DNA from 2 places in the Stenotrophomonas sp. 116085_Sma genome. Region 2 is predicted to be linked to the other one. Evidence: riboswitches for the same ligand, from Rfam matches in the RefSeq annotation. Region 2 holds a riboswitch; the other holds the start of a gene.
The links. A riboswitch is a leader RNA that binds a small molecule or an ion and turns the genes downstream of it on or off. The one in region 2 is predicted to bind cobalamin.
Positions count from the first base shown of each region.

Region 1 (4,347 bases), 280 kb from region 2:
GCGCCTGTTCGATGGCGTGGGCGAAGCGCTGGCGCAACTGCGTGCGCGCAACGTGCCGCTGGCGATCTGCACCAACAAGCCCGAAGCACTGGTGCCGCCGCTGCTGCGGCACCTGGGTATCGGTGATGTATTCGCGCTGGTACTGGGGGGGGATTCGCTGCCGCAGCGCAAGCCCAGCGGTGAGCCACTGCGGCACATCGCCGCGCACTTCGGGCTGCCGGTGGAGTCCTGCCTGATGGTGGGCGATTCGTTGACCGATTACCGCGCCGCCGAAGACGCCGGCATGCCGATCGCACTGGTGCGCTACGGCTATCCGCGCGGCCTGGACCTGGCCACCGCGCATGCGGTGGCGGTGATCGATGACCTGCGTGAACTGCCGGGATTGGCCGCCGGCGTCCCGGTGTAGAGCCGAGCCCATGCTCGGCTGCTTTGCTGCCTGAGCCGAGCATGGGCTCGGCTCTACAGAGAAGCGCAGGGCAATGCCCGGCGCCTCCTTTCACTTCGGCTGGTAACGCACGCTCAACTGGTACTCACGGCCCGGCTGGTTGAACCACGCCACCGTCTCATACCTGCGGTCGAACACGTTGGCGGCACGCGCCAGCAGCGACCACGACGGCGTCAGCGCGTACTCGGCACGCAGATCCAGGGTGCCGTAGCCGCCGACCTTCACCGAGTTGCTGGCGTTGTCATAGCGCTTGCCGGCACCTTGCACGGTCAGGCCGGCGCGGAGGTTGCCGAAGCGGCGGTCGATGTCCAGGCGCGCGGTCTGCTGCGCGCGGCGAGGCAGCCAGTTGTCGAACTGGGTGCTGCCGCCGGTGCGGTTGCGCGGGTCGGTGTAGCTCAGCTGTGCGTTGATATCGAAGCCGGCCAGCAGCACGCCACCGGTCAGTTCGGCACCGCGGATGCGGGCCTTCTCCACCTGCTGCATCTTCATCGTGAGCGCATCGTAGGTGATCAGATCATCGATGCGGGTTTCATACACGTCCAGGCCCCAATGCCAGCCCTGGCCCTGCTGCGAAACACCCAGGTTGGCACTCTTGGACTTCTCCGGTTTCAACGTCGGCACGCCGCTCCACGGGTCGTACAGATCGCTGAAGGTCGGTGCCTTGAACGCGGTGCCGTAGCTGGCATTGACGCGCAGGCCATGGCCCAGTTCCATCGCCCAGCCAACGCTGCCGGTGGCGTGGTTGCCGAACTGCTGGTTGTCGTCGTTGCGCGCGCTGGCCTGCAGCTGGTGGCGGCCGAAGCGGCCCTGGTACTGCACGAATACGCCGGTGTTGCGGCGGCTGTCGACGAGGTAACCCGCGCTGCTGCCATCCAGGTTGTCTTCGCTCCAGTCCACGCCTGCGCTCAGCAGCTGGCCCTCGGCCACGCCGAAGTCGCCCTGCAGCGAGGCGCTGTCGCGGTGGGTCTGCGCGTTGCCACGCGCGCCGGAATCACCGAGGTTGTCCGACTCGTTGTCGCTGCGGCCGACGTTGGCGGTGAATGCCAGGCGCTCGGACGGGGTGTAGCGCACCTTGCCGGCCAGCACCTGCTGGCGGGTTTCCGAATAGTTGTAGTAACCGTCGTAATGGTTCTTGCCGTCGGCGCGCAGTGCGCTGCCTTCCACGTTCCACTGGTCGTTGAAGCTGTAGCCGCCGCGCAGGCTCTTGGACAGGTTGCGGTAGCCGTCGCGGTCGTGTTCGTCGGCAAAGCAGCCGGCAGTGAACACCGAGGAAGAACCGCGGCAGGCATCGATGCCATCGGAGTGCTGGTAGGCGATATCGGCGCCGAACCAGCCGCGTTCGGTGCCGCCACCGATGCCACCGCTGGCTTCACGCAGGCCGTTGCTGCCGCCGCCAAGCTGGAAATGCGGGGCGAAGTCGCCCTGGTTGCGGCGGGTGAAGATCTGGATCACGCCACCAATGGCGTCAGCGCCGTACAGGCTCGACTGCGGGCCACGCACGATTTCCACGCGCTCGATCTGCGCCAGCGGCAGGTCCTGGTACATGGCCAGGCCGAGGTCGGCGCTGTTGATGCGCACGCCATCGACCAGCACCACGGTGTGGCCCGAGTTGGTGCCGCGCAGGAACAGAGAGCTCTGCTTGCCGAGCCCGCCGGCATTGGTGAGGTTGATGCCGGCGCGGCCGCGCAGCAGTTCCTGCAGCGAGGTGGCCTGGCTGGATTCGATCTGCGCGCGATCGATCACCTGTGCCGGCGCGATGCTGTCCTGCAGGGCAATCGGGGTACGGGTGGCGGTGACCAGGATCTGGTCGAGCGCAGTGGTGTCATCGGCGGCCTGGGCCAGCGCGGGCAGGGCGGCCAGCACGGCCAGGGACAGCATTCGGGACTGCAGCTTCATGGGGGACTCCAGGTGCCACGCACGCCCGCGTGGCGAAGGGGAGGAGCCGCGAAGGCAGGCATGCGCCGACGCCGCAGCGCACGCTGCGGTCATCCAGCGCCATGCCCACCGCATCGCGACCTGAGGCTTCCGGGCCGGTCTCCGGGCTTGCCGCCGGGTGGCGCGAGGCCACCGTCCAGGCGCCTTCCCATGCCCGTGGCACAGTGGCGTTGTTGCCTGGAACTGACGTGCTTACCGTTGCGGGGGCAGCGCCGGCCTGGCGTGGAATCACGCGTCACCGGCTTCCCGTTTCAACCTGCCGGCCATGGCCGCAGGTCACCTGGAAGTGGGCGCAGTCTACGGCATCGCAGGCACTCCCGTTGCGTTACGCCTGCTCGACTGCCTCGGCCGTGCCTTTAGAATGGTTGCTCGATCCCGTGGTGCCGTTGCCGATGTCCGCCCGTTTTCCGCTGTACCTGTGTCGCCCGTCCGGGACGCACGCATGATCCTCGACCTGGTCCGCCATGCCGGCAATGGCCGTGATGAATACCTTGATGGCCGCAGCGACCCACCGCAGCTGGCCGGCCTGCCGCAGGAACTGATCGAGGCCTATGCCGCGCAGCCCTGGGAGCGGGTGATCAGCTCGCCGCGGTTGCGCGCGCTGCACACCGCCATGGCGCTGGCCACGCCGCGCGGGCTGGATGTGGAAGCGGATGAGGAATGGGAAGAGCTGGATTTCGGCGATTGGGACGGGCAGTCGCTGTTCGATCTGCCGGAGGACGCACTGGCGGCCTTCCACGCCGATCCGCATGCGTTCCCGCCGCCGAACGGCGAGAGCTGGGGACATTTCGAGCGGCGCATCGCGCGCGCGCTGGATCGCCTGCTTGATGACGATGACCCGGTGCCGACGCTGGTGGTCAGCCATGGTGGCCCGTTGCGCATGGTGCTGTCGCAGGTCTGCGGCCTGCCGATGTCGCTGTGCTGGGCCTTGCGAATCGACCACGGCACCCGCCTGCGGGTGTGGCTGGAGCGTGGCGAGGTCGGACTGGTGGGCGAGCTGCTGGAGCTGCAGCAGCCCTGATCTGCTCTTGTAGAGCCGAGCCATGCTCGGCTGCACTTCGATCAGAAAGGCCAGCCGAGCGGGGGCCCGGCTCTACAGAAGGGCGCGGCTCAATCCTCGTCCGCGCCTTGGGTCAGGCTGTCCTCAGCGTCATCATCGGCATCGAAGCGCTGCTCATGCACCGGGCCCGAGGCCGGGCCGGCTGCCTTCAGCGGATGCGCAGCGATGCGCGCTTCGTAATCCTGCACCAGTGCCTCGCGCTGTGGCTCGCTCAGCTCCTGCCAATGGCAGTCCAGCAACGCGCCTTCCAGCGAGTAAAGCAGGTTCAGGCTGGGCTTGAAGCCAGCGCGCTTGACCTTGACGAAGGCGCCGACGGCTCCGATCGCGACCAGGTCGTCGCGGCTGCGCAGGCCGACCTGGCGCAGCCACGCCGCACTTTTCGGGCCGATGTTGCGCAGCTTCGGTGCGCTCATCCCAACGCCTCGACGAACACGCGGGCGATGGCTTCCAGCCCGGCCTGATCCTCGGCGTCGAAGCGGCCGACCTTCGGGCTGTCGATGTCGAACACGCCGATCAGTTCATCACCACGCAGCAGCGGCACCACCAGTTCCGAGCGCGAGGCCGAATCGCAGGCGATATGGCCGGGGAAGGCATCGACGTCCTCCACGCGCTGGGTCACGCGCTGGCTGGCGGCGGCACCGCACACGCCCTTGTCCAGCGGGATGCGTACGCAGGCCGGCAGGCCCTGGAACGGGCCGACCACCAGTTCCTTGCCGTCGTACAGGTAGAAGCCCACCCAGTTCAGGTCGGGCAGGGCGTGGTAGACCAGTGCAGAGAGGTTGGCCGCGTTGGCGATGCGGTCGGACTCGCCGTAGACCAGGCCTCGGGCCTGTTCCAGCAGCTGGGCGTATTGTTCCGGCTTGCTGCCGGTGAGCGAGGCATTGGCGAACATGGTTGCAGTCTAGCA
Region 1 covers NZ_CM151057.1:627,292-631,638, forward strand. The annotation lists gene gph (phosphoglycolate phosphatase) at 1-406, shown strand, start outside; gene btuB (TonB-dependent vitamin B12 receptor) at 497-2,341, opposite strand; cobalamin riboswitch at 2,457-2,679, opposite strand; gene ACZK0Z_RS02865 (histidine phosphatase family protein) at 2,823-3,401, shown strand; gene ACZK0Z_RS02870 (TfoX/Sxy family protein) at 3,491-3,853, opposite strand; gene ACZK0Z_RS02875 (GAF domain-containing protein) at 3,850-4,332, opposite strand.
Region 1: linked by a shared signal. The riboswitch ahead of btuB (TonB-dependent vitamin B12 receptor) and the one ahead of ACZK0Z_RS01515 (epoxyqueuosine reductase QueH) in region 2 are both predicted to bind cobalamin.

Region 2 (4,347 bases):
ATGGCCGCGCTCGCCGAAGGCTTCGGCATGGACTGGCAGCTGCACGATGGCCGCCGCCGCGCACGCCTGCTGGTGCTGGTCAGCAAGCAGGGCCACTGCCTCAACGATCTGCTGTTCCGCGCCCACAGTGGCCAGCTGAAGGTGGACATCGCGGCAGTAGCGTCCAACCACGCCGACTTCGCGCCGCTGGCCGCGTCCTACCAGGTGCCGTTCCACCACCTGCCGGTGACCGCCGAAACGCGCGCGGTGCAGGAACAGCAGATCATCGATCTCGTCGAGCACGAGCGCATCGACCTGGTGGTGCTGGCGCGCTACATGCAGATCCTGTCGCCCACGCTGTGCCGCGCACTGGCCGGCCGTGCGATCAACATCCACCACAGCTTCCTGCCCAGCTTCAAGGGCGCGCAGCCGTATCACCAGGCGCACGCGCGCGGGGTCAAGATCATCGGTGCCACCGCGCACTACGTCACCGAGGATCTGGACGAAGGCCCGATCATCGAACAGGACGTGGCCCGCGTGGACCACGCGATGGCACCGCGCGAGCTGGTGCGGCTGGGCAGCGATACCGAATCGCTGGTACTGGCACGCGCGGTTCGCCGCCATGTGGAGCACCGCATCCTGCTCAACGGGCATCGCACCGTCGTATTCCGGTAGGGGCCTTTCTGTAGAGCCGAGCCATGCTCGGCTGCACTTCGGCCCAAGGCCGTGAATCTGACGGATGAGCCGAGCATGGCTCGGCTCTACAGGGCAACTCAGATGATCGCGATCCCTGCTTTGCCCAGCGCCTCGCGCACCATCGCATCGTTGGCGTCGGTCACCGGTCGGGTCAGCTCCCACAGGAACTTCACCCGGAAGCCAGACTTCACCGCGTCCTGCGCGCTCCACAGCACGCAGTAGTCGCGGGCCAGGCCGCACATGTGCACTTCGCGGATGCGGCGCTCGTGCAGCCAGCCGGCCAGGCCGGTCGCCGGGCGCTCGCCATCGGGACCGTGGTTCTCGCGGAAGGCGCTGTACGAGTCCACCTGTTGGCGCGTGCCCTTGCGCAGGATCAGATCAGCCACAGTCCAGTCCACGCCCGGATGCAGCGCGGCGCCGTCGCTGCCCTGCACGCAATGGTCGGGCCACAGGGTCTGTGGCTGTGCGTGCAGCAGGATGGTCTCAAACGGACGCTTGCCGGGGTGCTGGCTGGCAAATGAGGCGTGATCGGCGGGGTGCCAGTCCTGGGTGGCCACCACCGTGCGATAGCGGCGCTGCGCCAGCAGCCCTGCAATGGGTGCCACCAGGGCATCGCCCTGGTCGCAGGCCAGCGCGCCACCGGGCATGAAGTCCGGCTGCAGGTCGATCACCAGCAGGGCGACGTCGGCGGGCAGGGCGGTCATGGCAGATCCACTACAACGCAAAGGGGCGACCAGCGTGGCCGCCCCGGCGGCACAGGTCAATCGCCCTGCGGCGTCCCAGCGTCCTGCCCGTAGTACAGCAGGCCGATCTTGATCCGTTCGCGGCCGTTCTCGCGGCGATGGCGGTTGGCATCGCGCAGCGAATACACGCAGCCGCAGTACTCCTGCTGGTAGAACTGCTCGCGCTTGCTGATCTCGATCATGCGGCTGGCGCCGCCGCCCTTGCGCCAGTTGTAGTCCCAGTACTGCAGGCCTTCATAGCGCGACGCGGCACGGATGCCGCAGTCGTTGATCTGCGCCATGTTCTTCCAGCGCGAGATGCCCAGCGAAGAACTGATGGTGTCGTAACCGTGTTCGTGCGCGTACAGGGCGGTGCGCTCGAAACGCATGTCGAAGCACATCGTGCAGCGGATGCCGCGCTCGGGTTCGTTCTCCATGCCGCGCGCACGGCTGAACCAGTTGTCGGTGTCGTAGTCGCAGTCGATGAACGGAATGCCGTGCTTCTCGGCGAAGCGGATGTTCTCCTGCTTGCGCAGCTCGTATTCCTTCACCGGGTGGATGTTGGGGTTGTAGAAGAAGATCGCGTAGTCGATCCCGGAGGCGGTGATCGCCTCCATCACTTCGCCGGAGCAGGGTGCGCAGCACGAATGCAGCAGCAGGCGCTTGCCGTCGGCGGGCAGGGTCAGGGCGGGGCGTTGGAACTCGGTCATCGTCGGGTGCGTCAGGGCGTGGAAGTGGGCTGGCCGGATACCGTGAACAGGACGCGCGCGGCCACACCGCCTGCGCGCGCAGGACGACGACGGCCCCGGCACCCTCCCCGCGGAGAGTCCAGGTCGAATCAGGGGACGGTCGTGTCCCCCGGCCGGGGCCGGTATTCGGGCTGATGGACACGGGCCGCAGCCCACCTACTCCCTGCCGCTTCCCAGGCGTGAGCCCAGTGCTGTTGGCAGGATTCGTTTCCATTCACCGCTGCGGGGCAGCTCCGGAATGGGCGCGTGAGGCGCCTTCACCGGATTCCCGTTTAAATCCCTCCCCGCGCGTGAACGCCTGGAGGGATACCTTCGGCGCGCCCACGGTGGACGGGTTGCTGGCCAGGGTCAAGGGGGCAGAGCCCGTTGCGCTGCAACGGGATCCGACCCCGGGCGGGACGTACCTTCAACGTCCCACCGCAGCCCGCGCGCGGATGTCGTCCAGCCGCTGGTCGTGCAGCAGGTGCCCGTTCTCCCACACGGTCACCATCGCGTCCTCGAAGCCGACCGGCAGGGTGTCGTCGCCGTTGGCCGGCAGTGGCACCGTATGCAGGCTGCCGTCACCCAGGCGGCGCAGCAGGCGCATGCGGCCACGCTTGCTGGTCTTGCCGGCATCGGTGACCGGATCCTTGTATACATCGACCCACTCACCGTCGACCCGTGCCGCCGAGCATTTCAGCGCGAACTTCTGCGTGTCGCGGTCCAGTCGCTGCAGCAGGGCGCCGCCCATGCCGAAGGCTATGTTGTCGGCGGCGTAGCCATCGTAGGTGATGCGTTGCAGGATGGCGCGGATCATATCCGGGTTGATGCCATCGCCCTGGATCACCCGCACGTGGTTGAGCACGCGATAGCCCTTGCCGTTGATCACGTGGCCGAACGCTTCATCCAGCCGGCGCAGACTTTCGGCCACCACCTCCACCGGGTCGCCCGAGTCGGGACGGATGACCAGGGTGGCGCCCGAGGCGATCACTGCATCGCGCAGGGTGGTACCCCAGTGCTCGCTGATCGCGCGGTAGATGTCATAGCTGTCCGACACGACCGCCACGATCGCACCGGGCTTGCCGAACTGGCGCAGCATGTTGCGGTAGGCGTCCACTTCACGCTCGCGGCCCCAGCTGGTGATGGTGCTGTGCTCGGCGGCGGGAATCGAATAGCCGGCCATCGGCGCGTGATAGTGCGCGCGGGCCAGGCACAGGGCCGATACGGTATCGGTGCCGAGGAAGTTGACCAGGTGCGCGGCACCGCCCAGCGCGGCCGATTCCAGGCTCGATACACCGCGCGCGCCGAAGTCGTGCAGCTTGAACGGCAGCTGCCCCTGCGGATCGTCGCTGGTCTGCTGCAGGAACGCGGCAATCGTCTGCCGTGCGTGCCAGCTGATGGTGGCCACGGTGACCGGATACCACACCCGCAGCAGCAGCGTTTCCAGGTACGACGGCACCCAGAACGCGGCCGGATCGGTCGACTCGATCGTCATCAGTGCCTGGTGGGTGGGCACCACGCTGCCCTCGGGCACGGCACGGATGCGTACCGGCAGGTGGCCGCCAAGCCGGTCGACGATATCGCGCCAGCCGGTCTCGTTGAACGGTTCGCCATGCGCGGCGAACACCGCAGCAGCGTCGTCGATGTCGGCGTGGGTGACCGGCCGTGCCAGTGCGTCCTTGAGGATCGCCTGCAGGCCGAAGAACACCGTGCGATCGTGCAGGCCGCCACGCGATTCGACGTAGAAGAACGTGGCATCGGTACCCGGGGGGTACTGCAGCCAGTGGCTGGCCTTGTAGCTGTCGGTGTTGAGGAGAAGATTATCGAGGTAGTGCATGACGGAAGCTCCTTCGCGTCGGGTGGCACCGGCGGTCTATCCGCCAGTGGGGAGGCCGGGCCTGTCAGCCGCGGCCGAGGAAATACTCCAGGATGTGCAGGTGGTCTTCGAACAGCTGCGGGCCCATGTCCAGGGCTTCACTTACCGGTACCCAGCGCGCCTTGTCGGCGTCATCGCCGCCGCGCACCGGCGGCAGCTCGCCGGCGGGGAATTCGAAGTGGAAACCGTGGGTGATGGTGCGGCCGCGCTGGCTGCGGTCGGGGTGGTCGAAGACCTGCTGGCCCTTCAGTGACCCCTTCAGCACCGGCAGCGGGATCTTCAGCCGGGTTTCCTCGCGCAGTTCGCGCAGGCAGCTGTCGAGCAGGCTCTGTTCCTGGCCGACGAA
Region 2 covers NZ_CM151057.1:342,638-346,984, forward strand. The annotation lists gene purU (formyltetrahydrofolate deformylase) at 1-654, shown strand, start outside; gene pncA (bifunctional nicotinamidase/pyrazinamidase) at 753-1,379, opposite strand; gene ACZK0Z_RS01515 (epoxyqueuosine reductase QueH) at 1,436-2,107, opposite strand; cobalamin riboswitch at 2,264-2,457, opposite strand; gene ACZK0Z_RS01520 (nicotinate phosphoribosyltransferase) at 2,553-3,962, opposite strand; gene ACZK0Z_RS01525 (bifunctional nicotinamide-nucleotide adenylyltransferase/Nudix hydroxylase) at 4,027-4,347, opposite strand, start outside.